Regions from separate parts of the Shewanella decolorationis genome, predicted to be linked through region 2. Evidence: predicted binding sites of a transcription regulator. Region 2 holds the regulator's gene; the other holds the start of a gene.

Region 1 (18,107 bases), 1.7 Mb from region 2:
CACGGCGCAGTGGCTACGCCACACAAGTATTATGACTCGTTGCCATCCACCACTTTATGGCGCCATACGGCCGCGGCCAGCAATAACCAACCTAATAAGAAACAGCCACCGCCCATTGGGGTAATAGGGCCTAACCACTTGCTACCGACTAGCGCTAAACCGTAGAGCGAGCCAGAAAACAGCACTATGCCTGCCATAAACAGGTACGCCGCCCAGTCCAGCAAACGCGAGGTTAACCACTGCCCGGCAAAGGCCACGGCAATCAGCGCAAAGGTATGATAGAAGTGATATTGCACGCCTAGATTAAACACATCAATCAGTTCAGGCGGCGCGACAGCCTTGAGTCCATGGGCACCAAAAGCGCCTAGCGCGACCGCAAAAAATCCGCTTACCGCGGCGAGTAACAACAATCCTTTACGCATTTTTACCTCCAAAAACCAATAGGCTTTACGACGGATGACGCTCAAGCCGTTAGTCCAGACTCTGAGCGCTTTACGCCATATCAAGAAAAAACATTAGCCAATAAATTTTGCTGATAAATCAACAGCCAATGCAAGGTTAGCCGCTTCGGTCGTGCCTGACGACTTTCTTGGGACAAAACTATGATCCCCATCGGCTAAGTATTCAATTTGTATATCACTGTTAAGCGGCCAACTTAGGATCTGCGCCTGAGTGCCAAACTTATCCCGCTCACCTTGTAGCACTAATACAGGCACTTGGCAGTCGTTTAGGGGTTCTAACCTAGGTTCACCCCCCTTAAGTGGGATAAAGGGATAACCTAAGCAAATGACCCTATCGATACGGCTGGCTTGCGCGCTATCGCAGGCCAGTAACGCCGCCATGCGTCCACCCATGGATTTGCCCATCAAGACCACACGCTTAACCTCAGGCTGAGCGTGCGCCACATCGAGCATCTCGCCAAAACAGGCAAGCAGCTTTGGCGCTCTGTCAGGCGGGCGCTTTTTACCATCCTCGGCATTGGCCTGCATGTAGGGAAAATTAAAGCGCATCACTTGAAAACCCTTTGCGACAAGACCTGCGGCCATTTGGCACATAAAGTCGGAGTCTCGATTCGCTCCCGCGCCGTGGGCAAATAAAATCAAAGTTTCTGATGGCGCGCCTTCTAACACATAGGCACTTGACGCAACATCCTCGTTAACCGAGGGATTATCCGGGCAACAACTCACTGCGTGACTCCTCGGCAAACATATCTAACATCCACTCACGGAACGCGACCACTTTACCCAGCTCGGCATGATTCTGTTGGCAGACGAGGTAATAGGCATCTTTGCTCACTAACACTTCTTGGAATGGGCACACCAGTCGACCCGCCTTAATATCGGGGCGAGCGAGTACGCTATAACCTAAGGCCACACCTTGGCCATGGGCTGCCGCCTGCAAAACGAGGGAGGAATGGCTAAAAATCGGCCCTTGGTTGACGTTGATATCGTGAATGCCACATTGTCTAAACCAAGCCTGCCAATCGTGACGGCTCATATCGTGCAGCAGCGTGTGGTGTTTTAAATCTTCCGGCTTAGACAAGGGCTTAGGGCCATTTAACAGCATTGGCGAACATACAGGGATCAGCACTTCATTACGAAGTTTATCGGCGCGAAGCCCGGGCCAATTGCCTAAACCATAATAAATGGCAACGTCGACATCGTCGGTTAAGGAGCTGGCCTCTGTGTCTACCGCCTTAATTCGTACGTCAATGTCGGGATTTTTTTCACTAAACTTCGACAGGCGCGGCACCAGCCACTGAATAGCAAAGCTTGGCGACATGCTCACTGTCAACGAACCAATGGCGCTACGCGCAAGCAGCCTGTCGGTCGCATCCGCCAGTTGGGTGAAGATATCTTTAATATCGAGAAAATAGCTCTGGCCTTCTTCGGTCAGTAGCAGTGATCGATTCTTTCGGCGAAATAATTTTAATCCGAGAAAATCTTCCAGCGCTTTAATTTGGTGACTCACCGCAGCCTGAGTCACAAACAATTCTTCAGCCGCTCGAGTAAAGCTCAAATGCCGTGCGGCGGCCTCAAATGCTTTAACCGCATTCAGTGGTGGTAAGCGTCTTGACATAGTGATCTCTATCTCAATTTTTAATTAGTTTTTCTAATCCGTATTGTTACATTTAATCGTTTGTAAAGGCCAGCGTTTTTGATTAAATTTTGCGCCAACGAAACACATGAGTTGGACAATCTCGAACGGGTGATGGGAATGTCTGACAGCAATACTTTGTCAGCCCGGAGGCGACTATGTTCAATTTAAAATCTGCTTTTGCATTAGTGTTAGTCAGCGCACTCAGTGCCAATGTCAGCGCAAATGTTATCGATGCAGAAATTATCATCGACACCAGTGATTTACAGGCAAGCATCAATGCCGAACTGACTGCGACGATGGAAAAAATGCATGAAGAAGCGCTGCAGGATCCTACCTTATTGCTTGCCGATGAAGTGTTACCGGCCCAGCAAGTGGTCAAGACCGAATAAATTGCACTGCTTATCCGTAAAATAAAAGCCGCATTCCAATGCGGCTTTTTTGTATTCGTTTACCTGCGAATTGGCGCATTAAGGCCAAAGTTGATGTTTGGCCTTAGCTCGCGTTTTACTGGCTATCGCTTAAGGGCGGTAAACCTTAACATTGTGATAACCTTGCTCAATCAGGTATAGCGCCTGTAATTTACTCATCACCCCACGCTCGCAGTACAACAGGTAAGTCTTCTGCTTATCGAGATCGGCAAATTGAGTCGCTAATTTGAAGAAAGGAATGCGCTTGATTTCCACGCCTTCAATCTCCAGCGGCTTGTTCTCTTCTTCCTCAGGGGCGCGAATATCAATCACCACTTCATTGGTGTCGATAGCAACAACGGTTTCAGTTTCAGTGATACGCGTATTCATTTGTTCTGCTATCTCCCTGATATCAATGGCCACGGCCTGCTCAACGATACGGTCAATCAAGTCCTCAGAGAATTTGGTCTCTTCGGCCTCAACCTTGGCCAGTACCGCCTTCACGGTTGGCTTTTGCGAAATCACGCCGCAATACTCGGGCATAGATTTAGCAAAATCTTCGGTGCCGATACGGCGGCATTCGTTGATGATGTCCTGCTTGTCCATGGCGATCAGCGGGCGCAGGATCAGCATATCGGTGCAGCGGTCAATCACGTTCAAGTTAGTTAAGGTTTGGCTCGATACTTGGCCTAAACTCTCACCTGTTACAATCGCCTGAATGCCCATACGCTCAGCAATACGCGCCGCGGTGCGCATCATCATACGCTTGAGCACCACGCCCATTTGACCGTTGTCGATTTTCTCTAAAATCTCGGCCACCACAGGCTCGAACGGCACAGACACAAACTTCACCTTGTGGGATTCGCCATAGGTTTTCCACAAATGGTAAGCGACTTGTTTCACGCCAATTTCATGCTGCGCGCCGCCGAGGTTGAAGAAACAGTAATGGGTTCGAGCGCCCTTCTTAATAAATTGGTAGCTCGACACGCCTGAGTCAAAACCGCCCGAAATCAAGGACAACACATCTTCCTGCGTCGCCATTGGGAAGCCGCCTAAGCCTTCGATACGCTTAGTCACCATATACAGTTTATCGCCCTCGATTTCGAGGTTAACTGTCACTTCTGGGTTCTTCAAACGCACGCCAATCGCATCGGTAAACTGGTTTAAACCGCCACCGACATAACGCTCGACTTCGATAGAGTTAAAATCGTGGGAGCCTGTGCGTTTAACGCGCACACAGAAGGTTTTACCGGCAATTTGATCACGGTAAACGGGTAAGACTTGCTGGTAGATATCGTCGACTGAGGTAAAGCTATATTCATCCACTTGCACCACATGGGCGATCCCAGGAATACAGGCTAAACGCTCACCAAAGGCCTGAGCTAATTCAGGTTTATCATTTGGCACCTTTACCCAAATACGGTCCCATTGACGTTGCACTTTGGCATCTTCATCAACTTTTTTGAGCACGTTACGGATGTTGGTTTCAAGCATTTTGGTGAAGCGCATGCGCACGGGCTTGCTCTTCATCATGATTTCTGAGTACAGCTTTACAATAAACTTCATGGGATTTCCGCGGGCAATTTTGTAAACAGCAAAATTGGTTAAAAGAATAATCGCCGGATTATAACAAACTCACGGCGATTGGCGCACCTGTTTCCACACACGGACTGCTCGTGGCGTGCGCTTATGCACAAGTCAAAAAAATCACATAGAAAAACGCCGTGAAACATTCACGGCGTTTTATTCAAGCTTAACGCTAATTCCCTACTTGAATTTCCTGAGATTCTTTTGCCTTACCCTGCTCAATAGCAATCTCAACGCGGCGATTTCGTGCGCGGTTTTCAGGTGAGTCATTAGGCACAATGGGATTATTCGACGCCATCCCGACAACTTTCATCCGCTTGGGATCGAAGCCCTTTACTTGCAGCAGCACATCGGCCACCGCCACAGCGCGTTTACTGGAGAGATCCCAGTTCGAACTATAGAGCTCATCACTTATCTGCATATCGTCGGTGTAACCGGATACGGTAACAATCCCTGGCACATCCTTGAGTAACTCACCAACAGAACGCACTACAGGCTTAAATCGCGGTTGCAAGAACCCCGAACCAGACGCAAATGACCCCTTTTCACGAATACGGATAATGATTTGCTGCCCAAGTGACTCGATTTCAATGGCGCCATCAGTGATCTCTTTATTGAGCTCCTGCGCCATTTTTTTCACTTGTTGATTAATTTTATCCTGCGCCGCCGCGGCTTCAGCTTTAACCGCATCCGCAGTTTCTTGGGCCGTAGCCGAGGCTTCACCGCCCCGCTGCGAACCATTTTGCTGCTGAGTCCCCCCCGCGCTATCGTCTTCACCCGCTTGGAAATCCAACGTGGGTTCGGTCATTTCGTTGGTTTGTTGGTTGATGATCTCAATTGGCGTGGGATCGGGACGACCAGGACGAAACTCCAACGCAATCACAGACGTCCCCTTAGGAATATCTTTGACTTCGACCTTATTTTGTACCCCGAAAGCATACTTCATCGAGCCTGCAATCTGCTTAAATTTCATCACGTCCATTTCGGAGAATGACAGCAGCAGCACGAAGAAACACATCAAGAGGGACATCAAATCGGCAAATGTTGCCAACCAGAGCGGCGCTCCGGGCGGTGGACAGTTGCACTTAGCCATGGGCTACTCTCCGTCCGTTGTATCGATTTTCCGCTGTTTTTCAGCAAGATAATTTTTTAAGAAACCTTCAATCACCCGTGGGTTTTGGCCATCTTGAATAGCCAATACCGCATCCATAATCAGGTTGCGGTTAAGCATCTCTTCGCCCATGCGCAAGCTCAATTTATCGGCAATGGGAATACACACCATGTTGGCGACCACGGCGCCGTACAGCGTCGTTAACAAGGCCACCGCCATGGAAGGACCAATCGATTTAGGATCTGACATGTTGGATAACATGGCCACCAAGCCCACTAAGGTACCAATCATCCCCATCGCAGGGCCGACATCACCAAAGGCCCTAAAAATCGCAATGCCGTTGCGATGGCGCTCTTCAGTAAGGGCTATGTCTTTTTCAAGCGCGGCGCGCACCACTTCACCATCGTGACCGTCTACCAACATATCGACGGCTTTTTGCATAAAACTATTGGAAATTTGCGCTTCTTCAAGGGCAAGGAATCCGCCTTTACGGGCGGCATCGGCCATCGTGACTGACTGTTCGATAAGATCTTCAGGCTTATCAATCTTAAACATAAAGGCTTTGACGGCGATTTTTACCGCGCCCAAAAACTGTTTGAGATTGAATTTCATCATTACGACGAAGAATGAACCACCGAACACGATAAACACTGAGGGAACGTCGATAAAGATTGCCAGGCCGCCGCTGGTCATCATAGCCCAAAGGATAAAACCAAAGCCCCCGACTAGTCCTATAACTGTAGCTAAATCCACAACGGCTCCTCAATATTCGGTATAAACGACATCATACTGACTCTATTCGCAAAATAACACTAAATGTCACCCGCAGCAGGTTAACACTTTGGTCTTAACTCAAGTCTTATTTTATGATGTCGAAGGATGATTATAAGCATAATGCTATTATTGTCTTTTATCGGACAAGCACTAAGCAAGTTTAGCGGCAATTTCAATTTTCTGAAAAAAATTCAGCAACAAAGCGTGCTATCGAGCAAATATCCGTCGACTGAATTTGACCCTTGGGCCGCCCTGATATACCTTGTGTCCGCTCTTTCAAAGGAATTATTAACGTGGCGAAGAAACCCGAAAATCTCAGTTTTGAAGAATCCCTTGGTGAACTCGAGCGCATCGTTGCCGAATTAGAACAGGGCGATGTCTCTCTGGATGATGCGTTAAAACAATTTGAACGTGGCATCAATCTGGTGCGTAACAGCCAAGCAAAACTCGAGCAAGCTCAACAAAAAGTGGCCATTTTACTCAAACAGGATGAAAATGCGCCCCTATCTCCCTATGCCGTTGAGGGCGAATAAGCGTGTTAGTCAATGCAATAAAAGAATATCAACTAAGGGTTGATGACCAATTAAAACAACGTTTTAGTACACTCGAAGACACAGCACCGCAGTTAAAGGCCGCCATGACCCACGGCGCGCTATTAGGCGGTAAGCGTATTCGTCCCTTCTTGGTTTACAGTGTGGGACAAATGTTTGGGGTGCCGCTTGAAAAGCTCGACGCCTGCGCCGCCGCCATTGAGTGTATTCATGCTTATTCGTTAATCCATGACGATTTACCCGCCATGGACGATGACGACCTTCGTCGTGGTCAACCCACAGTGCATATCGCCTTCGATGAAGCGACCGCCATCCTTGCAGGGGATGCACTGCAAACCTTAGCCTTTGAAATTGTGACCGAAGCCGTGCCGGGGATCTGCAGCGAGCAACATATCGCCATGGTGAGAGCGCTGGCGAAAGCCTCGGGTTACCGTGGTATGTGTGGCGGCCAAGCGATTGACTTAGCCTCAACCGATAAACTCATCGACCTTAAGGCCTTAACTCAACTGCATAATATGAAAACGGGCGCCCTTATCAGCTGCGCCGTTGAGTTAGCCCTGATCGCCGCTAATGCGCCAAAAGATGAATATCAGACTATGATGGAATTTGCCCATGCGGTAGGACTTGCCTTCCAAGTGCAAGACGATATTCTGGACATCATTGCCACCACGGAAGAACTCGGCAAACCCCAAGGCTCTGATGCTGAATCAAATAAGAGTACTTTTCCGCAACTACTTGGACTGCAAGGCGCCAAAGACACCGCCGCGCAACTGATCCAAGAGGCACTATCAGCGCTGGCTAAATTGCCATACAATAGCCAGTTAATTGCAGACTTCGCCCGCTATATCATTGAGCGAAGAATATAATAAGAGACGAAGTATCTCGCTATGAGTTTGGACATTTCACAGTTTCCCGTGTTGGCTCAAGCCAACACTCCTAATGAACTCCGCCAGCTTCCTCAGGCCCTGTTACCTCAATTGGCCGATGAGTTGCGGGAGTTTCTTCTTAAGTCCGTTGGCATGTCCAGCGGACATTTTGCCTCTGGACTTGGCACAGTCGAACTGACTGTTGCCCTGCATTATGTCTATAACACCCCGTTTGACCGTTTGATTTGGGACGTTGGCCACCAAGCCTATCCCCATAAAATCCTCACTGGTCGCCGCGACAGAATGCACACCATTAGGCAAAAGAACGGCTTACATCCTTTCCCTTGGCGGGAAGAAAGTGAATACGACACCTTTAGCGTGGGGCATTCAGGCACATCTATCAGTGCCGCATTAGCCATGGCAGTTGCCGCCGAAAAAGAACAGGCAGGCCGCAAAGTGGTCGCCGTGATTGGCGATGGCGCCATGACGGGTGGTATGGTGTTCGAGGCCATGAATCACGCAGGTGATTTGCACAACGATATGCTGATGGTGCTGAACGATAACGAAATGTCGATTTCAGAAAACGTCGGCGCGCTCAACAATCACTTAGCGCAGTTGATGTCGGGCCGCCTCTACACCACCATTCGTGAAAGCAGCAAAAAAGTGCTCAAGGGCATGCCGGTCATCAAAGAGATGGCCAAGCGCACCGAAGAGCACCTAAAGGGCATGGTTGTACCTGGCACTCTGTTTGAAGAGTTAGGCTTTAACTATATCGGCCCCATCGATGGCCACGATGTCGATGCCCTAGTGGAAACCCTGCGCAATATGCGCAATCTCAAGGGCCCACAAGTGCTGCACATCATGACCAAAAAAGGTCGTGGCTATGAGCCAGCCGAGAAAGATCCTATCGGTTGGCACGCGGTACCTAAATTTGACCCATCACAGTTTAAGAAGCCAGCCACTAAGCCAGGACTGCCAACCTTCTCCCAAGTGTTTGGCAAATGGTTATGTGATATCGCTGAGCAGGATGAAAAAGTCTTAGGGATTACGCCTGCCATGCGTGAAGGTTCGGGCATGGTGGAGTTTTCACAGCGTTTTCCAAAACAGTATTTCGATGCCGCTATTGCCGAGCAACATGCGGTGACCTTAGGTGCAGGGTTTGCCTGTGAAGGCTATAAGCCTGTGGTCGCCATTTACTCGACCTTCCTGCAACGGGGCTATGACCAGCTAATCCACGATGTGGCGCTTCAGCGTTTACCGGTATTGTTCGCCATTGACCGTGGCGGTATCGTCGGTGCCGACGGCCCAACCCACCAAGGGGCATTCGATTTAAGCTTTATGCGCTGCATCCCGAATATGGTGATCATGGCGCCATCGGATGAAAATGAATGTCGCCAAATGCTCTATACCGGTTATTGCTATGATGCAGGCCCGAGCGCGGTGCGTTATCCAAGGGGCAGCGCCACAGGCGCGACTCAGGTAGAAGCCATGACGGCGCTGCCTATTGGTAAAGGCGTGATTAAGCGTTTAGGCAAAGGTATCGCCATGCTGAACTTTGGTACCACCTTAGCCGCCGCCTTAACCGCCGCAGAAAGCTTAGACGCCACCGTTGTCGATATGCGCTTTGTGAAGCCCTTAGATGTGGATTTAGTTAAAGAGATGGCGCAAACCCACGATGTGCTCGTGACAGTGGAAGAAAACGCCATTATGGGCGGCGCAGGCTCTGGTGTATTAGAACTGCTGCAAAAGCTTAAAATGCCTAAACCTGTACTGCAAATCGGCCTACCTGATGAGTTTATTAAACATGGCTCTCCAGAAGAAGTGACCCATGATTTACAACTCGATGCCGAAGGTATGTTAGCGCAAATTAATGCCTATCTCGCCAATTAAGGTGAAGGGAGCTTGCTCCCTGTAAATGATAAAGTAAGTTGCTGATTAGCTTTAATAAAAATCTCAAACTAAAAAGGACTGCATCTGCAGTCCTTTTTATTACTTAATGCTCAGCGCGCTCGCTTAGGCTTCAATATTAATCGAAGCAGATTCTTGGCTAGGGCCACCCTGTGACACCATCACCATGGCAGGACGCAGTAAACGGCTGTTTAGCTCATAACCCTTTTGCATCACTAACATCACGGTATTGGCTGGGTACTCAGCGCTTGGCTGCATACCAATGGCTTGATGTTGGTCTGGGTTAAAGGCCTGTCCCTGTGGATCGATAGGTTTTACCCCAAACTTAGCCACAGCAGTTAAGAAGCTCTTTTGCGTAAGCTCAACACCTTCGTAAATCGCTTTGGTGGTTTCATCCTGCGGATTAGTACCTTGCAGCGCACGTTCCATATTGTCTAACACTGGCAGTAATTCGTTGGCGAATTTTTCCAAGGCAAATTTGTTCGCCTTTTCCACATCCATCGCAGCACGGCGACGAATGTTGTCTACTTCGGCAGCAGCACGTATAACTGAATCTTTTTGCTCTTCAACTTTCGCCAAAGCGTCAGCGAGTAACTGTTCCAGCTCTTCAATACGGAAATTGGCTTGGGTAAGCTCATCAATCAGACTCGCTTCTTCGGTAGAAACTTCAGACTCTACACCCTCTTGGATCAGATCCTGTTCTGCTTTAATCGACTCGTTGCTCATTTTCACTCCAGCTAAAAATGCTTTGTTTCTAAATACTCTGGGCATATTATGGGGATCAATTTTGACGTTTCAAGGCCTAAGGCCAGATCTAGCATAAATATGACCACAAAGTTCCACACCATTGGCCTTATTGGCAAGCCGCACCACTCAGGGACAAATCAAACCCTCAAACGTCTGCACCACTGGCTGACGATGCAAGGATATGAAGTCCTCGTGGAAGAGCGCGTTGCCAGCGAGTTAGGGACCAATATCGTCGCGGTCGATTTATTAGAGATTGGCGCTCGCTGTGATTTAGCCATAGTTGTAGGTGGTGATGGCAATATGCTCGGCGCCGCCAGAGTGCTGGCACGCTTCGATGTAGGCGTGATTGGTGTAAACCGTGGCAATCTTGGCTTTTTAACGGATTTACCACCCGATGCCTTTGAAGAAGCGCTCGCCAAAGTGCTCGATGGTGAATTTGATACCGAGCACCGCTTTTTACTCGAGGCCGAAGTCTATCGCCATGGTCAGCTAAAAGCCAGTAACACCGCAGTGAATGAGGCAGTACTGCACCCGGGTAAAATAGCCCATATGATTGAATTTGAAGTCTATATTGACAATCAATTTATGTACAGCCAGCGCGCTGACGGCATGATAGTCTCAACGCCGACAGGGTCTACCGCCTACGCCCTGTCGGCAGGTGGCGCCATTCTTACCCCCAATTTACAAGCATTAATCTTAGTGCCCATGTTTCCACATACACTGTCGTGCCGCCCAATTGTGGTCGATGCCTGCAGCACCATTAAGATGGTCGTTTCCCCTGAAAATGGTGAGAATTTAGAAGTAAGCTGCGATGGCCACGTGCATTTAGCGGTATTGCCAGGTGATGAAATCATAGTGCGCCGCAGTTCAGAGCAACTCAGGCTTATCCATCCAAAAGGACATAATTATTTCCACGTTTTGCGTACCAAACTCGGCTGGGGCAGTAAGTTATTTTAGGTTTTGTGACTAAACATTTGTCGTTAATGCAAAACCTACCATTAACTAAATTAGCAACACTGGTTTAAAAGTGAATCATAAAACCGTAACAGTGCTGTAAATACCTTCATTAATCGTTATTAAATTTCAGATTAACTCAAAATTCATTAAGTGATCTTTATCACACCAAAACACACCCCATCATTTAGTGTGCACTAGATCACATCAAACAACCCGTGTTTAAAATGATATGATTTGTTAAAAATCAATATATTAAATAATTTCCGTAAAAATAATTCTGGCTCACAGCAACAAAATGCGTGATATGAATCACACCTTAAAATTGTCTTAAAAATTCATCAATAGCCCATTAATGAAATAAATAGATCAGTTAATTGCAATACTGATAGCTAATTTAGTAAATATCGCCTTTTTTATAACCAAATAAAACCAAAAGCACAGCTAGTATCACTAAAAGAAATATAACAAACCACCATGAAGTGATACCGATCACAGTTAGGAAAATCCTATGAGAGAAGCCTCCCGCAGCGCTGTAAATTAGCATTTCATATAGCAGCCAAAATGATCTAGATCATATAAGTTCAACCTCGAATAGCGTCTAGTACACACCACAGAATGTCGTGGCAGTGATTATTAGTAGTGAATACTACTGACTTATCCGTTGTGAGTTTCGACATCTAAACACTAATAAGATCCCTATAAAACATAAGACAGACCACTTTATGTAGAGGCAAGCATGACAATACTGCAACTTTTCGCGAGCTTGACGCCAGTGCTCAGTGTAATGATCTTCCTTGTATTACTGAGAATGCCAGCGTCAAAAGCTATGCCCATTTCCATGGTAGTTACGGCAATCGCCGCCGTATTTATTTGGCAAATGGATACCACCCTTATGGCCGCGTCCATTCTAGAAGGACTACTGTCAGCCATCACTCCATTAACCATCATCTTCGGCGCGGTATTCCTACTTAATACCCTGAAATACTCAGGGGCCATGGATACCATCCGCGCAGGCTTTACTAACATCAGTGCCGATGCCCGTGTTCAAGTAATTATTATTTGTTGGTTATTTGGTGCCTTTATTGAAGGTAGCGCCGGCTTTGGTACACCTGCTGCAATTGGTGCACCGCTGCTGGTATTACTGGGCGTACCCCCAGTTGCCGCAGCAGTTGTAGCCTTGATTGCCGACTCAGCTTGTGTGTCATTCGGTGCAATCGGTTTGCCCGTGCTCTTTGGTATGGAGCAAGGCTTAACCCAAGGCGGAGTGAGCTTGGCAGCTGAGCAATTTGCAGCCCACGGCGGTAGCTACGTTGGTTATGCTCGCTTTATCGTGATGCATATGATCACTATCGACTTAATTACAGGTACATTAATCCCACTGGTCATGGTGACCATACTGACAGGATTCTTTGGTCGTAATAAGTCATTTAAAGAAGGTTTAGCGATTTGGAAATTTGCGATTTTCGCAGGCCTTGCCTTTACTGTTCCAGCATGGATTATCAACTATCTTGCGGGTCCTGAATTCCCATCGGTTATCGGCGCATTAATTGGTATGGCTTTAGTCATCCCTGTTGCTCGTAAAGGCTACTTACTGCCAAAAACCCCTTGGAATGATTTTGCCGAAAATGATAACCAAGAAGGTGCAAAAATTGAGACGACTGCTAAGTTCTCACAAATTGCCGCTTGGACACCTTATATCATCATGGCTGCGCTATTAGTGCTTTCACGCACCGTTGCGCCACTTAAAGCCTGGTTATCCAGTTTCAACATCAGCTGGACAGGCCTAATGGGCACTGAGCTTAAAGCCAGTTTTGCAACCTTATATGCTCCTGGCGCCTTCTTCGTGGCCGTGTGTATTTTAGGTTTCTTCCTGTTCAAGATGAAAAGCCCTGCGATTAAGCAATCCATAGGCGTTTCATGCAAGTCTATGTTACCTACTATCATTTCATTAGGTGCATCTGTGCCTATGGTGAAAATCTTCTTAAACTCAGGTGTTAATGGTGCTGGCCTTGCGTCTATGCCAGTCGCCTTAGCCGATATGTTAGGTCAATCTATGGGCGCGGTTTGGGCATGGATGGCACCTATTGTGGGGATTTTTGGTGCCTTCCTGTCAGGTTCAGCGACCTTCTCAAACATGATGTTCTCCAGCTTACAATACAGTGTGGCCGACAACATTGGCATGAACCATACATTGGTATTAGCACTACAAGGTATCGGTGCTAACGCCGGTAATATGATGTGCGTAATGAACGTGGTTGCCGCTGCAACTGTAGTAGGTATGGCGGGTAGAGAGTCTGAAATCATTCGTAAAACTATGCCTGTTGCCCTTGGCTACGCATTACTTGCAGGTACTATCGCAACACTTTGGGGTGGCTTCTAATCCATCTTGTTCGAAGTCACGCCGAGTGACTTCGACTTTCTTCTATACGATAAAGAGAGTGATGTTATGTCGATTAACTACAAAGAGGTCATCAATGATCTCAGAACGCAATTAGGTGATCGTCCAGTGACGGATGATCCCGTCCGCCGTTTTGCTTGGTCTACTGATGCCAGCTATTTCAGGATTGTCCCCGAAGTCGTTGTCCACGCAGAAACCTTAGAACAGGTCAAACTCACCTTAGCCGTTGCCCGCAAGCATAATGCACCAGTCACATTTAGAGCGGCAGGAACCAGTTTATCAGGCCAAGCCATTGGTGAGGGCATTTTACTTATCCTTGGCCATGATGGTTTTAGAAAGATTGAAGTAAGTAGCGATGCGAAACAAATCACCTTAGGTGCCGCCGTTATTGGTTCAGACGCTAATGCTGTGCTCGCGCCACTGAATCGCAAAATCGGCCCAGATCCAGCGACAATCGCTTCAGCAAAAATTGGTGGGATTGTCGCCAATAACGCTTCAGGCATGTGCTGTGGTACAGCACAAAACAGTTACCAAACCATCGCATCGGCAAAACTGTTGTTTGCAGATGGCACAGAACTCGATACTGGCTGTGAAAAATCTAAGGCTGAGTTTGCCAAGACTCACGGAAAATTACTGCAAGACCTGAGCGAGCTCTCCCACCTAACGCGCCATAACACCGTATTAGCCGAACGCATTCGTAAAAAATATTCCATCAAAAATACCACTGGCTACGGTATTAACTCCTTAATCGATTTTACTGATCCTTTTGACATTATTAACCACCTAATGGTCGGGATGGAAGGTACGTTGGCTTTCATTAATGAAGTCACTTATCACACGGTAAATGAAGCTAAATTTAAAGCTTCAGCCATGGCCGTATTCCATAATATGGAAGATGCGGCACGCGCCATTCCGCTCATTAATGGTGAAAGCGTTTCTGCGGCAGAGCTCCTCGACTGGCCATCCATTAAAGCCGTTACGGGCAAGCCAGGCATGCCTGATTGGTTGTCAGAACTACCTGCTCTATCAGCGATTCTACTGATTGAATCCCGCGCAGATGATGCGCAAACCCTTGAAGCTTATACCCAAGATGTCAGTGCAAAACTGGCTGGTTTTGACTTCATCCGTCCGATGGAATTCAGTACCAATCCCGCTGTTTACGACAAGTACTGGGCGATGCGTAAAGGGCTTTTCCCCATTGTTGGTGGTGAACGTCCAAAGGGAACCTCAGTTATTATCGAAGACGTTGCCTTTGAGCTTGAACATCTAGCCGCAGCTGCGCACGATATCACTGAACTTTTCCATAAACATGGCTACCCAGAAGGCTGTATTTATGGCCACGCGCTAGCGGGTAACTTCCACTTTATCATTACCCCCGCCTTCACTACGCAGGCCGATATTGACCGTTTCCATGCCTTTATGGACGATATCGCCGATATGGTGATTAACAAGTACAACGGCTCGATGAAAGCTGAGCATGGTACTGGTCGTGCAGTGGCACCATTCGTTGAAAAAGAATGGGGACAAGATGCTTATGTTTTGATGAAGAACATCAAACAACTGTTTGATCCTCAGGGTATTTTAAACCCAGGCGTTATTCTTAACGATGATGCGAACGTCCACGTTAAAAATATCAAACCCTGTCCTGTCGTCGATGATTTTGTTGATAGATGTATCGAATGTGGCTTCTGCGAAAAAACCTGTCCAACATCAGCACTTAACTTCTCGCCACGTCAGCGGATCGCGACTCTGCGTGAAATCGAGCGCTTAGAGCAATCTGGCGATAAAGCCGCCGCCGAGAAAATGCGTGCCGATGCCAAGTATGATGTGATTGATACCTGCGCGGCTTGTCAGCTCTGTACTATCGCCTGCCCTGTCGACAACAGCATGGGTCAGTTGGTACGTAAACTGCGCACCCCATATATCAGCACCACTGAGCAAAAAGTGTTGGATTTCCAAGCCAAACACTTCGGCGCCGTTAACCAAGTGATCAGTACGGGCTTTGATGTACTTGGGGTTATCCATAAAATCACCGGCGATGGTATCACCAACGCGCTGATGAAAACTGGCCGCTTACTCTCTAAAGAAGTGCCCTATTGGAATCCAGACTTCCCGAAAGGTGGCAAACTGCCTAAACCGTCGCCCGCCAAAGCAGGCCAAGAAACCGTGGTTTACTTCCCAGCCTGTGGTGGCCGTACCTTTGGCCCAACACCTAAGGATCCGGATAATCGCACCTTGCCAGAGGTGGTTGTTACCCTGCTCGAACGTGCGGGCTATAACGTTATTACACCAGAGAAGACCCGCGATTTATGCTGCGGCCAAATGTGGGAATCTAAGGGCGACTTTAAAAACGCCGACGCCAAACGCCAAGAGCTTATCGATGTGGTCAGCAAGATGAGTAATGGCGGCAAAATCCCGGTATTAGTCGATGCCTTGTCTTGTACCTATCGCACCCTCACGGGTAACCCTCAGGTGCAAATCACTGACCTTGTTGAGTTTATGCACGACAAGCTGCTGGACAAACTGACCATCAACAAAAAGGTCAATGTGGCCCTGCACTTAGGTTGTAGTGCACGCAAGATGAAGTTAGAGCCTAAGATGCAAGCGATTGCCGATGCTTGTTCGAGCCAAGTGCTCAAACCTGCGGGCATTGACTGCTGTGGTTACGCCGGTGAAAAAGGCCTGTATAAGCCAGAAATCAACGCCAGCGCCCTGCGTAATATTAAAAAGCTCATTCCTGTCGAGATTAAGGAAGGCTATTACGCCAACCGTATGTGCGAGGTCGGCTTAACGCAGCACAGTGGCATTTCCTACCGCCACTTAGCGTATCTGCTCGAAGAGTGCAGCCGCTAACACGCTGAATAAACGGGGCTTAAAATAGCCCCGTTTTTCTTTAGAAGCAAACTATTCTCATTTATCAATAAAACACCCACCACCACAGAGTTTTCTCACTAGCAAAAACCAAAATATAAACTTAAAAATCAACACATTAAAAATTTCTCATTTTTGCAAAAATCAACAAGATCATTTACTAAATTAGGGCTACTTATTTACTTACGATAAGCCTATATTTGATCAACTACCTTAGCATTTGTGTGGACTTTGGGGTCACAGTGCAAGGCAATGTCGTTCACTAACAAGAAAGAGAAAGCACAATGAAAATCGCCCTTTTCATCCCGTGTCTTGTTAACCAAATGATGCCAGATGTCGCAATCGCAACACTGGAATTACTGGAAAAACTCGGACACCAAGTGATTCTACCCGCAGGCCAAACTTGCTGTGGCCAACCTATGACCAACTCGGGTTGCTTCGATGCAGCACGCAGTACTACCTTGAAATTACTTAATGCTTTCAAGGGTGTGGAATGTGATGCCATTGTTTGCCCTGCTGCCTCTTGTTTAGTGGCCGCCAAAGAAAACTTCCACGAGTTTGATAACAGCCCAGAAGCACAAGCCGTTATCGACAAACTCTATGAGCTGACCGAGTTCCTCCACGATATCGCCCCCATTCCCGCCTTTAACAAACCTTTTGCCCATAAGATCAGCCTGCAACTGAGCTGTCACGGCATTCGTATGCTCAGCCTTGCCACGCCAAGCGAGCAAATGGGCCCGCGATTCAACAAAGTTGAAGCCGTGCTCGCCAATATCGCCGGAATCGACATTGTCTATCCAGATCGTCGCGATGAATGTTGTGGCTTTGGTGGTACTTTTGCCGTTGATGAAGGCGCCGTATCCGCCAAGATGGGTAAAGACAAGGCCCAAGCCCACGCGGCAACAGGCGCGCAATATGTGGTTGGCTTCGACCCTTCATGCCTATTACACCTCGATGGCATGATCCGCAGACAACAATTGCCAATTGAAATTCGCCACATAGCGCAAGTGCTTAACGCCGCGCTCTAGGAGACCCACTATGGCATATCAACATAATCACGAGGCAACGGGTTCACAGGTTCACGCCCACAAGGCAGATATTTTCTGCCGTGATGAAACCCGTGTTGACTGGCACTCAAAAGCCCTTTGGGTGCTGCGCGAAAAACGTGACCGCGCCGCAGGCAGTTTACCCGAGTGGGAACAACTGCGTCAGTTAGGCTCCGAAATCAAACTGCATACCTTAACCAACCTTGCACAATACCTTGAAACCTTTGAGCAAAACTGTCTTGCAAACGGTATCAAAGTGCACTGGGCAAAGGACGGTGCCGAGCACAACCGTATTGTGCACGACATCTTATCTAGCCATAAAGTGAAGAAGTTAGTTAAGTCTAAGTCCATGCTTACCGAGGAATGTCACCTCAATCCTTACTTAGAGCAACGTGGGATTGAAGTTATCGACACCGACTTGGGCGAGCGGATTATTCAGCTCGCGAAAATGCCGCCTTCGCACATTGTGGTGCCCGCTATCCACATGAAAAAAGAAGAAGTCGGAGACCTCTTCCATGAGAAACTCGGCACTAAAGCGGGGGCTGCAGATCCCTTGTATTTAACCCGTGCCGCCCGTGCTCACCTGCGTGAGCAGTTCCTCAGCGCCGATGCCGCGATGACAGGGGTAAACATGGCGATTGCCGATAAGGGCGCCGTGGTCGTTTGTACCAACGAAGGTAACGCCGATATGGGCGCTAACCTGCCCAAGTTGCAGTTGCATTCAATGGGGATCGACAAAATTGTCCCCGATATCGACAGCGCCGCCGTGTTACTGCGCACCCTC
Region 2 (13,715 bases):
GTTTAGCTTGAGGGTCTTGTTGAGTAGACTCTTCAATACGTTCAGATTGCTGATGTAAGCGCTTTTCAAGCTCGATTACACGTCGCCCCATCCCAATTGTGCCACTGCGGAGCTCCTGCATTTCTCGCTTAAAGCTTTCACGCTGACGGTCACCTTCCTTCACTAAAACTGTCAAGGCCTCAACTTTACTGCGCAACTTACTTAATTGTTTTTGGAGGTAAAGGACTAATCCCAAACACGCAATTACATAAACCAAAGCTGCGATTATAAATTCATCGCCCATTCATAATCCCTACACATCTCGAAAGGCTAAATCCGCAAAGCTTAATAATGCTCAAAGCTTAAGAACGACTCGATACTCAATTTTATAGACAATAAAAAGCGGCAGAATTTACTGCCGCCGACAAATTCAAGCTTAGAGTTGATTTAACTCAGCCCATTCTTCGTCTGATAAAAGCTTGTCTAAGTCAACTAAGATCAATAGCTCGTTGTCGCGGTTACTGACGCCTTGGATAAACTTGGCACTTTCTTCAGTTCCGACATTTGGTGCGTTATCGATCTCTGAGCGGCGTAAATAAACCACTTCAGCAACACTATCAACCAAGATGCCAATAACTTGTTTTTCTGCCTCGATGATCACAATACGAGTTGAGTCATCCACTTCGGCAGACTGTAAACCAAAACGAGAGCGAGTATCGATAACCGTAACCACATTACCGCGTAAGTTAATAATCCCTAATACGTAATGTGGCGCGCCAGGCACTGGAGCGATTTCGGTGTAACGTAGCACTTCTTGCACTTGCATTACATTGATACCATAAGTTTCGTTGTCTAACTTAAAGGTAACCCATTGCAATACAGCATCATCTTTACTTGCAGCCACGGCTGCGACATTTCTTGAATCTTTCATGTTTACCTCAACCAATGGAGTCTTGACAGCCTAAACCCGAATCAAGCATTTCAACTAAAGCTTGAACGTGCAAAATGCCACACATTTGTTCTTTCACCACACCAGCTAACCAAGGACGTTTCCCCGCTTTGCTGCGCCAATTTACTTGCGATTTGTTAATCTTTACGGCATTAAGCAGGGACTCACAAGCTAATCCCCAATTACTGCCTTCTAATAATACAAGATATTGATAATTTACCGATTGCGCCAGTTTATCAGTGTATTTTTCTGGCATAACCCACGCGCAAGTATCAACAAGATTTAACTGCTCTTCTCTGTGGGTTTGTACTCCCAAGAACCATGAAGGGCGGCCAATGATATGGTTAATCCTTTCAACCTTAACAATTCCACCAAGGCTAACCAAGGGAACTGCTAATGTTAAACCTGCTACTTTAAAGAATAGTACTTGAAATTCATCATCGAGCACTTCTTGCAAATCTTTTGTCACACTCGGAGGTGCAAAACCAACCTGCGTCTCTGGCGTTATCGAGTTAGACTCAATTTGTTCAGGTTCAACCACACTAGATTCAACAGTTTCCTCAGGTTTTGACACCATCGGTGTTACTGGTTTAACGGGTGTTGATACAACCTCCGCGGGTTTCTCCTCTGTAACATTGGCCGTTTTCAGCACAGGCGCAAGTAATTTTTCTAACGCCTGTTTATTCACCAGAGGGGGCGCACTCTCAGCGGTCGCCATAACCGTAGGCTTTGACTTAGCCAATTGGACTTCAGGCGTAGCAGTGTTTTTGACTTGTGTCTTAGACTGTTCATGATCGGCCAAAATGGCATCATTAAGTAGCTGAGCTTCAGTCTTTGTCTTCAGTGCTAAAGATGTCGAAACGCCCTCTTGAGGTTTAACTTGGGAAGCAACAAGAGCACTATCCTCTTCGTGCAACAGTAACTCAAAAAAATCAAAAACAGTTTCATCAACCGATTTTGACATGACCAAACTCCCCAACTAGAAGAAAATCTAATAATCTTTCGTAAGCTTTTACACCACGACACCCACTTGCATAATGCGAAGCAGGTAAATGTGCCAAACTTGCATCTCTAAATTTAGTATCAACAGGGATGACATCTCGCCAAAGGCTGTCACCATATTGTTCACTCAAAAGCTGTAGCGCGGCAGGAGAAGCTTTCGTCCGCTTATCATACATCGTTGGCACGACTGTATAACTGTAACGAGTTTTCTTCGACCTCCCCATAATCTCCATCGTCTTCACCATGCGCTCTAAACCTTTGATGGCGAGAAACTCAGTTTGCACAGGAATAACAATATGCTGGCTTGCCGCGAGCGCATTTACCATGAGTACCCCCAACACGGGTGGACAATCCACTATGGCTACATCATATTCATCTGCCACAAGCGCAAGTAAATTACGCAACACAAGCCCCATCCCCTCTTGATGACCCAATGCCCGGTCAAGCGTTGCAAGCGCCATAGTGGCGGGCAGTAAATCTAGGCCATCCACTAAGGTTGGTACGATATGTGATTGAACCAATTCTTGAGTTAAGTTTTTATGTGCGATGAAAACATCAAAGAGCGACCCTGGAACTTCTTCCGAATCAATACCAAGATAATAACCAAGCGAGGCGTGTGGATCGGTATCTATCATAAGTACACGTTTGCCCCGCTTAGCAAGTGCACCTGCTAAGCTAGCTACAGACGTGGTTTTACCCACCCCACCTTTTTGATTCGCAATGGTCCAGACCTTCAAAGCACTGACCTCTTTAATGTTAAAGCTTGGCGATTAGCTAGGCTTATTTAGAGTAACATCTGTGTTACTCACCTTCTCTTGTCGTCACTCGAATCCCACCATTGGGTAAACTAATGACTTTGACCCCATCAGCATTCTCAGAAATTACCACAGGAGCATTATCCAGAGGCTGCACGCTTTCCCTTGAAACAGACGGTGCCGTCTCTGAACGCAATGCATCAGGTACAGAATCCATTTGGGCTTGCGCTTTGGCATTACCATTTGAAGCTCTATCAAGCAGAGATGGTACCTCTGCTGAAGAGGACGCCGCTTGAGGCCCAAGCGTTACCGCTGTCTGCACTCCAGGCTCGGCCATTTTGAGCATTGCTTTAGTCTGCTCAGGATGCGAAGCAAGCCAATCAGCAATGGCTTGAGCCTGTTCATCAGGCACCATCAGCATGATTTGAGTTGACTCTAAACGCTTAACATCTGAACGCAGCTTTAAAATTTTTCTATGGTAATCAAAACTTAACGCACCAAGACACACTATAGCAATCGACATTAATACCATTATAAGCACAACATTCGTGCTTAAGTGTGAATTGGGACTAGCCACGTACCGACTCTTTTAATATTGACTCAGCCATGTGTTCCAATGAAATTGACTGAGTGGCAATTCCTGCACTAGCCACCGCTTGTGGCATACCATAAACTACACAGCTCGCTTCATCCTGCGCCCAAATGGTTGCACCAGCGGCTTTAAGCATTCGAGCACCTTCTCGACCGTCAGCTCCCATTCCTGTCAAAACCACAGCAAGCACATCACCACCAAACGCTTTTGAAGCAGAAGCAAATGTAATATCAACACATGGCTTGTAGTTCATTTCGGCACTGCCCGCGAGCACTTTAATGCGCCCCGTCACGCCGGTTCGCTCAACCATCATTTGCATACCGCCTGGCGCTAAATAGGCGCAACCTGGACGCAAAATATCACCATTTGCCGCTTCTTTTACCTCGATTTTACACAAGCCATTGAGTCGATTCGCAAACGCTGGGGTAAACGCCGCGGGCATATGCTGAATCAGCAAAATAGGATGTGGATAATTTGCAGGGAATTGAGTCAGGATTTTTTGTAATGCAACAGGTCCACCTGTAGAAGTACCAATTAACAACAACTTGTATTGCTTACCACTGGCACGAATGGATGATACTGGTGAAGAACGAACTGGCGCCGAAACGTTTGGCGCTGACGTCCCAACACTCCCAAGCACAGCGCCCGAACTTGACCGTGGCGTAACGGGTGTAACGGGTGTAACGGGCGTAACACTAGGGCGTACAATTGGACGAAAAATCCTACGGCGACCTAAAGCTTTCACTCTTTGTTGCAAGAGCAAAATTGCTTCATCTTTATTGGTCGCAATATCTTCAAAACGCTTAGGTAAAAAATCCAAAGCGCCCGCATCCAACGCATCCAAGGTTGCTTTTGCACCATCGTGAGTTAACGATGAAAACATCAAAATGGGAGTCGGACACTTTGCCATAATCTCGCGCACAGCTGAAATACCATCCATGACTGGCATTTCAATGTCCATGGTAATCACTTGGGGGTTAAGCTCAGCAGCCATCTTCACCGCTTCGGCCCCATTAGAGGCCGTCGCGATCACTTCCAGTTCAGGATCTTGATTGACTATTTCACTAACACGTCGTCTAAAAAAACTTGAGTCATCAACGACTAATACTTTAATGGCCATTCCATTCCTTAGCTTGGAAACTAACTTTTATTTTTCGCATAATGCTTTAGTAATCCTGGGACATCCAAAATTAAAGCTATACCGCCATCGGATGTAATCGTTGCCCCTGCCATACCTGGCGTACCATGTAATAAAGCACCAAGCGGTTTAATGACCACTTCTTCTTGGCCAATCAGCGCATCTACAACAAAACCAATCTGCATAATGCCTAACTGCACAATCACTACATGGCCGTGTTTTTTATCTCCATGCTTAAAGTTGGTCTTATTTCGATGCAACCAATGCTCTAGATAGAAAAGCGGTACCGCCTTGTTGCGAACTATAACTGTAAGTTGCCCGTCAACAATGTTAGTTTTGGTGAGGTCGAGGTGGAAAATTTCATTAACACTGGATAAAGGTAGAGCAAAAACTTGTTTAGCCACATCGACCATAAGTGTTGGCATAATTGCCAAGGTTAATGGCACTTTAATCTCAAGTATGGTGCCCTTACCTTTCATGGAGTCGATATGGACTGTACCGTTCAACTGGGTAATACGGGTTTTAACTACGTCCATCCCCACGCCACGACCCGAAATATCTGATATTTCGACCTTGGTTGAGAATCCAGGAGCAAAGATCAGATTATAGGCTTCGTTATCGGTCATTCGAGCTGCGGAGTCTTCATCTAAAACGCCACGCTTGATTGCTATTTGTTTTAACTTTTCAGGATCCATCCCTGCGCCATCGTCTTCGATTTTAAGCAGAATATGGTCACCTTCTTGGCTAGCAGAAAGTGTAATTACACCTGTTCTCGGTTTTCCACACGCCTCACGGTCACTAGGCATTTCAATACCATGGTCGACAGAGTTACGCACTAAGTGGACTAATGGATCTGCAAGCGCTTCAACAAGGTTTTTGTCTAAGTCAGTTTCTTCCCCGACCAATACTAAATCGATCTCTTTGTTGAGAGTACGGGCTAAGTCACGTACCACACGGGGAAAACGGCCAAAGACTTTCTTAATAGGCTGCATGCGAGTTTTCATCACTGCGCCTTGCAAGTCCGCAGTAACTAAATCCAAATTCGCAAGCGCTTTAGACATTTCTTCGTCATCACGACTTATGCCTAAACTTACCAAGCGGTTACGCACCAATACTAACTCACCCACCATGTTCATGATCTGGTCAAGTCTTGCGGTGTCAACCCGAACGGTTGTTTCACCTTGAGGCACATTAGCAGAAGCTGCAGGCGCCACTTTGGCAGGCGCTTTTTCAGCAACTGTAACCTCAGTTTTTACTGTTGCCGCTGCCGGCTTAGGTGCAGGCGCCGCAACATTTACCTTAGGAGTGACAGGCGTAACTGGTGTAGGAGCAGTTTGAACTGATTTCGCAGGCTCAGTTTTGGTGATAGGTTTAGCAGGAGCACCGCCTTTTCCATGCAATTCATCCAGTAACCGTTCGAACTCATCCTCTGTGATTTCATCAGAATCGACTGGAGCAGGAGGTGGAGTCACGGCTTCAGCCTTAGGTTTTACTGGCGCAGCCGCTTCAACTTTACCACTAAATTTGCCAGAGCCATGAAGTTCATCAAGCAGAGCCTCGAACTCATCGTCAGTAATATCATCACTGGCACTGGCAGGTTGTGCTTGAGGTTTAATACTTGCTGAAACCGCTGGAGTCGCTTCAACTTTTGGAGACGTTACGCCGGGGCCTTTCCCTGAACCATGCAAGGCATCTAATAAAGCTTCAAACTCAGCTTCGTCAATTTCATCAATACTAGAGCTGGTTGAAGCGCCATTTTCAGCAGGCATTTCCTCAACAACAGCAACCTCGACAACAGGTTCAATGATCGGTTCTGGTTCTGGTTCTGGTTCTGGTTCTGGTTCTGGTTCTGGTTCAGGCTCAACTTCTGCACTAACTTGCCCCATTTCTGAAGGTAATGGCTCACCAGAACTGAGCATTTTCAATTTCGCAAGTAAGGCAGGATCGGCAGGTTCTTGTTGCTCCCCTTGCTGGGTTTGAGCAAACATCGTATTTATCGCATCAACGGCTTGAAGAATGATGTCCATTAACTCAGCGGTAACGCTACGCTTACCTGTGCGTAATAAATCGAATGTATTTTCAGCCTCATGGCAGACATCAACCATGGGAGTCAGACTAAGGAACCCTGCGCCGCCTTTTACGGTGTGAAACCCCCTAAAAATGGCATTTAGCAAGTCAGTATCATCAGGATTATTTTCAAGGGCGACAAGCTGCTCTTGAAGCAACTCTAATATTTCCCCCGCCTCAATTAAAAAGTCCTGGAGTATCTCTTCATCTACATCAAAGGCCATCAAATTGACTCCCAGTTAGAAACCCAGACTCGATAGCAGATCATCCACCTCGTCTTGACCCGTTACGACATCTTGACGAAGTTCGGCATTCATTATCGGCCCTTCAGCTTCAATATTATTTTTCTGAGTAATCTGACTCTCAATTATTGGCTGCTCACCAAACACCGTCAGCATAGACACCAGATTACTTTCAACTTCCATCACTAGATCGATTACCCGACGGATCATTTGTCCTGTCAGGTCTTGAAAATCCTGCGCCATCAATATTTGGTTGAGCAATTCACGTAATCGGTTTGAATCCAGTTCACTACGCGACATCAAATGCTGAACATTGTGACAAAGCACTTTAAAATCACCGAGTGCAATTTCACGACGCATTAACTTATCCCAAGATGGCATCACTTGCTGGATATTCGCGGTTAATGCATTCGCTAACGGCAAGCATTCTTCAACTGCATCCATCGTTTTATTTGCAGCTTGCTCCGTCATGTCAATGACATAACTCAGCCTTTCCTTAGCATCGGGTATTTCAGTATTAGCTAACTCAATCAAACGATTATCGATTTGGAAATCCATTAATGCGCTGTGTAGTTGCCGAGTCAGTTTTCCGACTTCGTCAAAGAGCTCTCTTTGGAGTGGAGCAGCGAGTTCCCTAAATAAATCATCCGCTTGAGTTTGTTCATTAGCGTTCAATAATTCAACTAAACGCTGCGCTTGCTCGAGCGTGATGAGCCCTGATGTTTGTGACTTCATAGCTCATCCCTGCTTAAGCGAGTCGTTCGAATATTTTATCTAACTTCTCTTTTAAAGTTGCTGCAGTAAAAGGTTTAACGACGTAGCCATTCACTCCTGCTTGCGCAGCAGCGATAATTTGTTCACGTTTTGCTTCAGCGGTCACCATAAGCACAGGTAAATGCTTAAGGGAGTCATCTGCTCTAATTGCTTTGAGCAAATCAATCCCCTGCATTCCAGGCATGTTCCAGTCTGTGACGACAAAATCAAAATCCCCTTTTTGCAACATTGGCAAGGCGGTTGAGCCATCGTCCGCTTCTTGGGTGTTGTTAAAGCCCAAGTCTCGCAACAAGTTCTTGATGATCCGTCTCATTGTCGAAAAGTCATCAACGATGAGAATCTTCATATTCTTGTCCAAGGTTTCCTCCGGTGAGCTGACATTCAGTGCTCAATTAATAATTATACTTATGTCCAATGCTTGAGTTTGCCTTTGAGTCGCAACATTGCCTGACTTAGAATCTGGCTAACACGCGATTCGCTTACCTCAAGAATGGCGCCAATTTCTTTTAAATTCAATGCTTCATCGTAGTACAACGATAGCACTAGCGCATCTCTTTCGGGCAATAATTTTATTGCCTCTACAAGTGCAGAATGAAACTGGGTCTCTGCCAACACTTCAAACGTACCATCACTAACATTATCGCTTGTGGTAAGTATATCCTGTGATACGCCTAAGTCCTCTATCCCTATGATTTTACCAACAGAAACATCGTTAAGAATATGATGGTACTCATCTAGCGTCATATCAAGTTTTTCTGCAATTTCTGTGTCGCGTGCATCACGACCCAGCACTTGCTCTAACTCATCAATGGCATGAGCAATTCGACGATTATTACGGTGGACAGAACGAGGAACCCAATCGCCACGACGGATTTCATCCAACATGGCACCACGGATCCTTATGCCGGCGAAGGTTTCAAACTTTGCACCTTTACCGCCATCAAACTTAGATGATGCTTCTAATAACCCCATCATCCCCGCTTGAAGCAAGTCATCGAGCTGCACTGAAGCAGGTAATCTGGCGAGCAAGTGATGTGCAATTCTTTTAACCAACGGTGCATACTGTTCAACGATTGACGTTTTATTGTCTAAACAAGTATACGCTGCGGCTTTATTCACTCGTTTTTTCCTCTTGAAAATCTGGTCGCTGAACTAATCGCTCAACGAAAAACTCCAAATGCCCACCAGGTTGCTGGGGTACTGGCCAGCTCATAATTTTATTCGCTAGACCATGGTAAGCAATCGCTGCAGGAGATTTAGGATAAGCCTCAACTACAAGCTTTTGCTTACGTACCGATTTACGCAGATTCTCGTCAAACGGTATCGTTGCCACTAATTCAAGTGCCACGTCTAAAAATCTGTCGGTCACTTTACTGAGTTTAGCAAACAATTCCATACCTTCGCGCAAACTACGCACCATATTTGCAACAATTTTAAAGCGGAAGACGCCGTGTTCACGGCTGAGGATTTTGATTAACGCATAGGCGTCAGTGATTGAGGTTGGCTCGTCACAAACAACAACTAGCACATCCTGTGACGCACGGGAGAAACTGAGCACCATATCTGAAATCCCCGCCGCGGTATCGACGATAAGAATATCAAACTGGGTACGCATCTCACTGAAAGCACGAATTAACCCCGCATGTTGCGCAGGACTTAATTCGACCATACCCTGAGTACCAGAGGTCGCGGGGACAATGCCAATACCTTTAGGACCGCGGACAATAATGTCGTCCAGCTCAGCATCGCCTGAGAGTACATGGGAAAGGTTACGTTCAGCACGGATCCCTAACATGACATCGACGTTTGCTAAGCCAAGGTCGGCATCAAGCACTAAGACACGCTTGCCCTTTTCGGCTAATGCTACTGCGGTATTGATGGATACACTGGTTTTACCCACGCCACCTTTACCACCCGTAACCGCGATTACTTTCACTTTTTCGTTATAGGGTTGATTCATCATACGTAAACCACTTGCTTGATCCAGGGTCATAACTCTACTCAAATGCACAGGTCATATTATCTGACCACGCTGTGTCTGGTAACGATTGTTGTTCAGTGTTTTCTAAGGCCGCTAATGCTTGCTCTGCGAGCAGTAAAGTATCGGCAACTTTCATATCTTCGGGCACTCGCTGCCCATCCGTAACATAACTTAATGGCAACCCACTTTGGATCAACACACTTAATGCGCCCGCTAACGACACGGATTCATCAAGTTTGGTGAGCACAACACCAGATAATGGAATGCGTTTAAAGTGATTTACAGCATCTTGCAGCACGCGGCGCTGTCCTGTGGCAGACAGTACCAGATAACTGCGGATAGGTATTCTGCTATTTGCAGTTAAATTATCAAGTTGCTGGTAAAGCCGCATATCTCGTTGACCCATACCAGCAGTATCTATCAATACTAGCTTGCGATTTCTGAACTGATACAGAATTTGCTCTAGCTCAGCAAGATCATGGGCTTGCTTAACGGGGCATCCCATAATTTTGCCATAAGTCGCCAATTGCTCATACGCGCCAATACGATAATGATCTGTGGTAATCAAAGCCACTTGGTCCGCACCATGATGGGCAGCAAAGCGAGCCGCTAATTTGGCTAAAGATGTGGTCTTCCCCACACCCGTTGGGCCAACCAGCGCCACAACACCGCCTTGCTTAACGATATCATCACCTTGATTATCAAGCATATTGGCTAGACTTTGTGGCAAGGCACGAACTAATTCTGCCGGAGTATAGTGTTGACTAAGCGCCGCTAACTTGTTCGCCACTGCAGGAGAAAACTCAGCCTCCAATAATTTTGACTCCAGCATGGCGCCCACAGGATCGATACGTTTTTTGTGTTCAGTCATCAGCGCAGACACTTGATGGGTGAGCAGATTGCGTAAAGATGCTAACTCATCACGCATCGCTTCGAGATCCGCATTTTGCTTCTGTGATACCTGCGGCTTCTTATCGAAAGCATTTCCCATATCACGGCGCTCAGTTTTTTGCGCCGCGGGAGCCTGTAAGGCTTGTGCCCACGCTGGCAGCTCCGCGTCTTGCTTTTGATGGGTGAGTTGTTGGTTTAAACGACTTTGTTGCTTCTCGAGCAAAGCTTGGAGAGAGTCCGCTGGCGCTGAGGGTTTAAGCTTAGTTTCAGCACGAATCGGCGCTTTGGCACCAAGTGACACTAAATCATCACTCACATCCATAAAGGTAGGTGCAGCTGCAGGCGCTTTCGCTTTTGGCTCGTCGTAGTCAACGGCGGCCACAATCTCAATGCCGCCATTCACTTTTTTATTCGACATAATCACGGCATCGGAGCCGAGCGTGTCCTTCACTTGGGCCAGTGCAGCACGCATGTCTTTGGCAAAAAAACGTTTAATCTTCACTTATGCGTCCTCTACTGGCCGACGGCAGACACTATGCGTATTTGCTTTTCATCGGGGATTTCTTGGTAAGAAATCACTCTGAGATTTGGAATAGTATATTTAACAAAGCGAGACAGTGTCGCACGTAACATACCTGACGTTAGCAAAATAGCGGGTTGACCAACCATTTCTTGCTTTTGAGCGGCATCCGCTAAGGATTGCTGCATGCGCTCTGCAAGGCCAGGTTCGATATTGGGGCCATCGCCACCGGTTGCTTGCATTGATTGATGCAACATCTGTTCCAACTCTGGCGCCAAAGTTATGACGGGGATTTCAAGTTCAGGACCGGAGATCTCTTGAACTATCATGCGCTTCAATGCAATACGCACGGCCGCCGTTAACACTTCTGTATCGTTACTCTTAGTGCCGTATTCTAACAAAGTTTGCACTATGGTACGCAAGTCTCTGACAGAAACTCCTTCATTTAATAGGTTTTGCATCACTTTTACGACATTTCCGAGCGGCATCACATCAGGAATAAAGCCATCCACCAGCTTAGGCGAATGCTTGGCAAGCATATCCATCAGTTGTTGCACTTCTTCGTAGCCTAAGAGCTTCGCCGCATTATTCGTCAATATTTGACTAATGTGGGTTGCCACCACTGTCGCGGCATCCACCACGGTATAACCTAAGGTTTGTGCATGTTCACGCAGCTCAGGGGCAATCCACACGGCTTCGAGACCAAAGGCAGGATCACGAGTCTCGATACCATCGAGCTTGCCATAAACTTGGCCAGGGTTGATGGCAAGTTCGCAGTCATGCCGAATATCAGCCTCTCCAACCACCACGCCCATTAATGAAATGCGATAGGCATTGGGTGATAAATCGAGATTGTCACGAATATGTACCGCAGGCACCAAGAAGCCCAGTTCTTGCGAAAGTTTTTTACGTACCCCTTTGATCCGACTTAGTAACTCGCCACCTTGGCCCTTATCGACCAATGGAATTAAACGGTATCCCACTTCCAGACCGATAGTATCAACATGTTGTACATCGTCCCAACTGAGTTCTTTTGGCTCTCTATCCAGTTTTTCAGTTGGACCCGTTTTAACCTGTTCGAGGGCTTTAGTGCGTTTAGCTTCATTACGTTTATACACAAAGTATGCGGCTCCGCCAGTGATTGCTGCGAAACCCAAAAACGCCATATGCGGCATGCCTGGAACTATGCCCATCACGAATAATACGCCCGCAGCGATGCTCAGAGACTTATGACTGTCAAACATCTGACTAATTAGCATCTGCCCCATATCGCCAGATTCATTTTGACGAGTCACCATCAACGCCGCGGCGATTGACAGTAATAAACCAGGGATTTGCGCGACGAGACCGTCACCGATGGTTAACAGAGTATAAATTTCAACGGCTTGAGAGAATGTCAAACCATGCTGCACAATCCCGATAATAAACCCACCGAGAATGTTGATAACCAAGATCATAATACCGGCAATCGCATCGCCCTTCACAAACTTAGACGCACCGTCCATTGCACCATAGAAATCGGCTTCGCGGGTCACCTCGGCGCGTCTGGTTCTGGCTTGATCCTGATTAATAATGCCAGCATTTAAATCGGCATCGATGGCCATTTGCTTACCAGGCATCGCATCTAAGGTAAAGCGAGCACTCACCTCGGCAATACGGCCAGCACCTTTAGTGACAACGGCAAAGTTGATAATAATCAAAATGATAAATACGACTAGACCGACAGCATAGTTACCGCCAATCACCACGGAGCCGAAGGCCTCAATCACCTTACCCGCGGCGTCACCACCATTGTGACCTTCGAGTAATACCACACGGGTCGAGGCCACGTTAAGCGCGAGTCGCAGCAGTGTCGCAACTAATAAAACTGTTGGAAAAGCAGCAAAATCTAAGGGTCTGTCGGTATAAATCGCGACAAGAAGAACAATCAAAGCTAAGGCTATGTTAAAGGAGAACAGAACGTCGAGTAGAAACGGTGGGATAGGCAGCACAATCATAGCCAATGCAGCAAGCACTAGCATTGGCGTACCTATCCCCTTGAAAGAGCTCAGTCTCAACTGTTTTACTTGGCCTAGGGTGGCTTTAACATCCATTCACAGATACCTAAACTTTGACGTATAACAGCCTAAAAGCAAGAAATACGCCAACATCATGTGTTATACAACCAAGTAAAAGATTAAAGAAATTGCCTTAAGAAATATCGAGACAGCTTATCAGGATTCACTGTTGTTTCGAGATTATATTTTTGTTTGTTCTGGCAAGTTGGTGCACGCTAAACGCGAAATAATGCCTCGTTATTCCCCTCAGCGAGGAGCTGCGGTTGTGGCGTCCAAAACTTACTTAAACGTCAACCCCCCTAATATTTAAGTTCGTCAGGAATAGGTTGATTAAGTGGAATGGGTATAGGTTTACGGCCACGCCCTTTTTGATACTGACGTAACTGGAATACATAAGCGAGTACTTGAGCGACCGCAGTAAATAAACCTTCGGGGATCTGCTGATCAAGCTTAGTGGTGTGATAAATCGCTCGAGCCAGCGGCGGCGCTGAAACGATGGCAATATTGTGTGCCCTTGCCACCTCACGGATTTTAAATGCAACATCATCAACACCTTTAGCGATAACAAAAGGCGCAGCAGAACGCTTTACATCGTATTTAATGGCCACGGCATAGTGCTCAGGGTTTACCACAATCACATCCGCATTAGGGACTTCGGCCATCATGCGCCGCTGCGCTAACTCACGCTGCATTTGCCGAACTCGCCCTTTAACCTCAGGTTTACCTTCGGTATCTTTATACTCGTCTTTGACTTCCTGCTTAGTCATT

What was found. The regulator FliA, encoded in region 2, starts transcription of late flagellar genes. The targets are predictions, from matches to a motif close to CTAAAGNTNNNNNNNNNNNNGCCGATA.
Region 1: the regulator FliA is predicted to act here: its motif matches at 6,117-6,143, upstream of pomA (flagellar motor protein PomA).

The regions. Positions count from the first base shown of each region.
Region 1 covers NZ_CP037898.1:3,085,043-3,103,149, forward strand. The annotation lists gene EYR25_RS13895 (DUF423 domain-containing protein) at 30-422, opposite strand; gene EYR25_RS13900 (alpha/beta fold hydrolase) at 516-1,187, opposite strand; gene EYR25_RS13905 (transcriptional regulator GcvA) at 1,168-2,079, opposite strand; gene EYR25_RS13910 (hypothetical protein) at 2,256-2,489, shown strand; gene thiI (tRNA uracil 4-sulfurtransferase ThiI) at 2,619-4,073, opposite strand; gene EYR25_RS13920 (flagellar motor protein MotB) at 4,267-5,187, opposite strand; gene pomA (flagellar motor protein PomA) at 5,191-5,958, opposite strand; gene xseB (exodeoxyribonuclease VII small subunit) at 6,273-6,512, shown strand; gene ispA ((2E,6E)-farnesyl diphosphate synthase) at 6,515-7,396, shown strand; gene dxs (1-deoxy-D-xylulose-5-phosphate synthase) at 7,418-9,286, shown strand; gene grpE (nucleotide exchange factor GrpE) at 9,410-10,030, opposite strand; gene nadK (NAD(+) kinase) at 10,130-11,008, shown strand; gene EYR25_RS13955 (L-lactate permease) at 11,745-13,388, shown strand; gene EYR25_RS13960 (FAD-binding and (Fe-S)-binding domain-containing protein) at 13,455-16,259, shown strand; gene EYR25_RS13965 ((Fe-S)-binding protein) at 16,562-17,305, shown strand; gene EYR25_RS13970 (lactate utilization protein B) at 17,316-18,107, shown strand, end outside.
Region 2 covers NZ_CP037898.1:1,337,606-1,351,320, reverse strand. The annotation lists gene EYR25_RS06085 (DUF2802 domain-containing protein) at 1-283, opposite strand, end outside; gene EYR25_RS06080 (chemotaxis protein CheW) at 416-910, opposite strand; gene EYR25_RS06075 (chemotaxis protein CheW) at 918-1,892, opposite strand; gene EYR25_RS06070 (ParA family protein) at 1,876-2,667, opposite strand; gene EYR25_RS06065 (membrane anchored protein in chemotaxis locus) at 2,732-3,217, opposite strand; gene EYR25_RS06060 (protein-glutamate methylesterase/protein-glutamine glutaminase) at 3,255-4,397, opposite strand; gene EYR25_RS06055 (chemotaxis protein CheA) at 4,418-6,706, opposite strand; gene EYR25_RS06050 (protein phosphatase CheZ) at 6,722-7,459, opposite strand; gene cheY (chemotaxis response regulator CheY) at 7,473-7,856, opposite strand; gene EYR25_RS06040 (RNA polymerase sigma factor FliA) at 7,904-8,617, opposite strand; gene EYR25_RS06035 (MinD/ParA family protein) at 8,610-9,491, opposite strand; gene flhF (flagellar biosynthesis GTPase FlhF) at 9,496-10,872, opposite strand; gene flhA (flagellar biosynthesis protein FlhA) at 10,884-12,983, opposite strand; gene flhB (flagellar biosynthesis protein FlhB) at 13,247-13,715, opposite strand, start outside.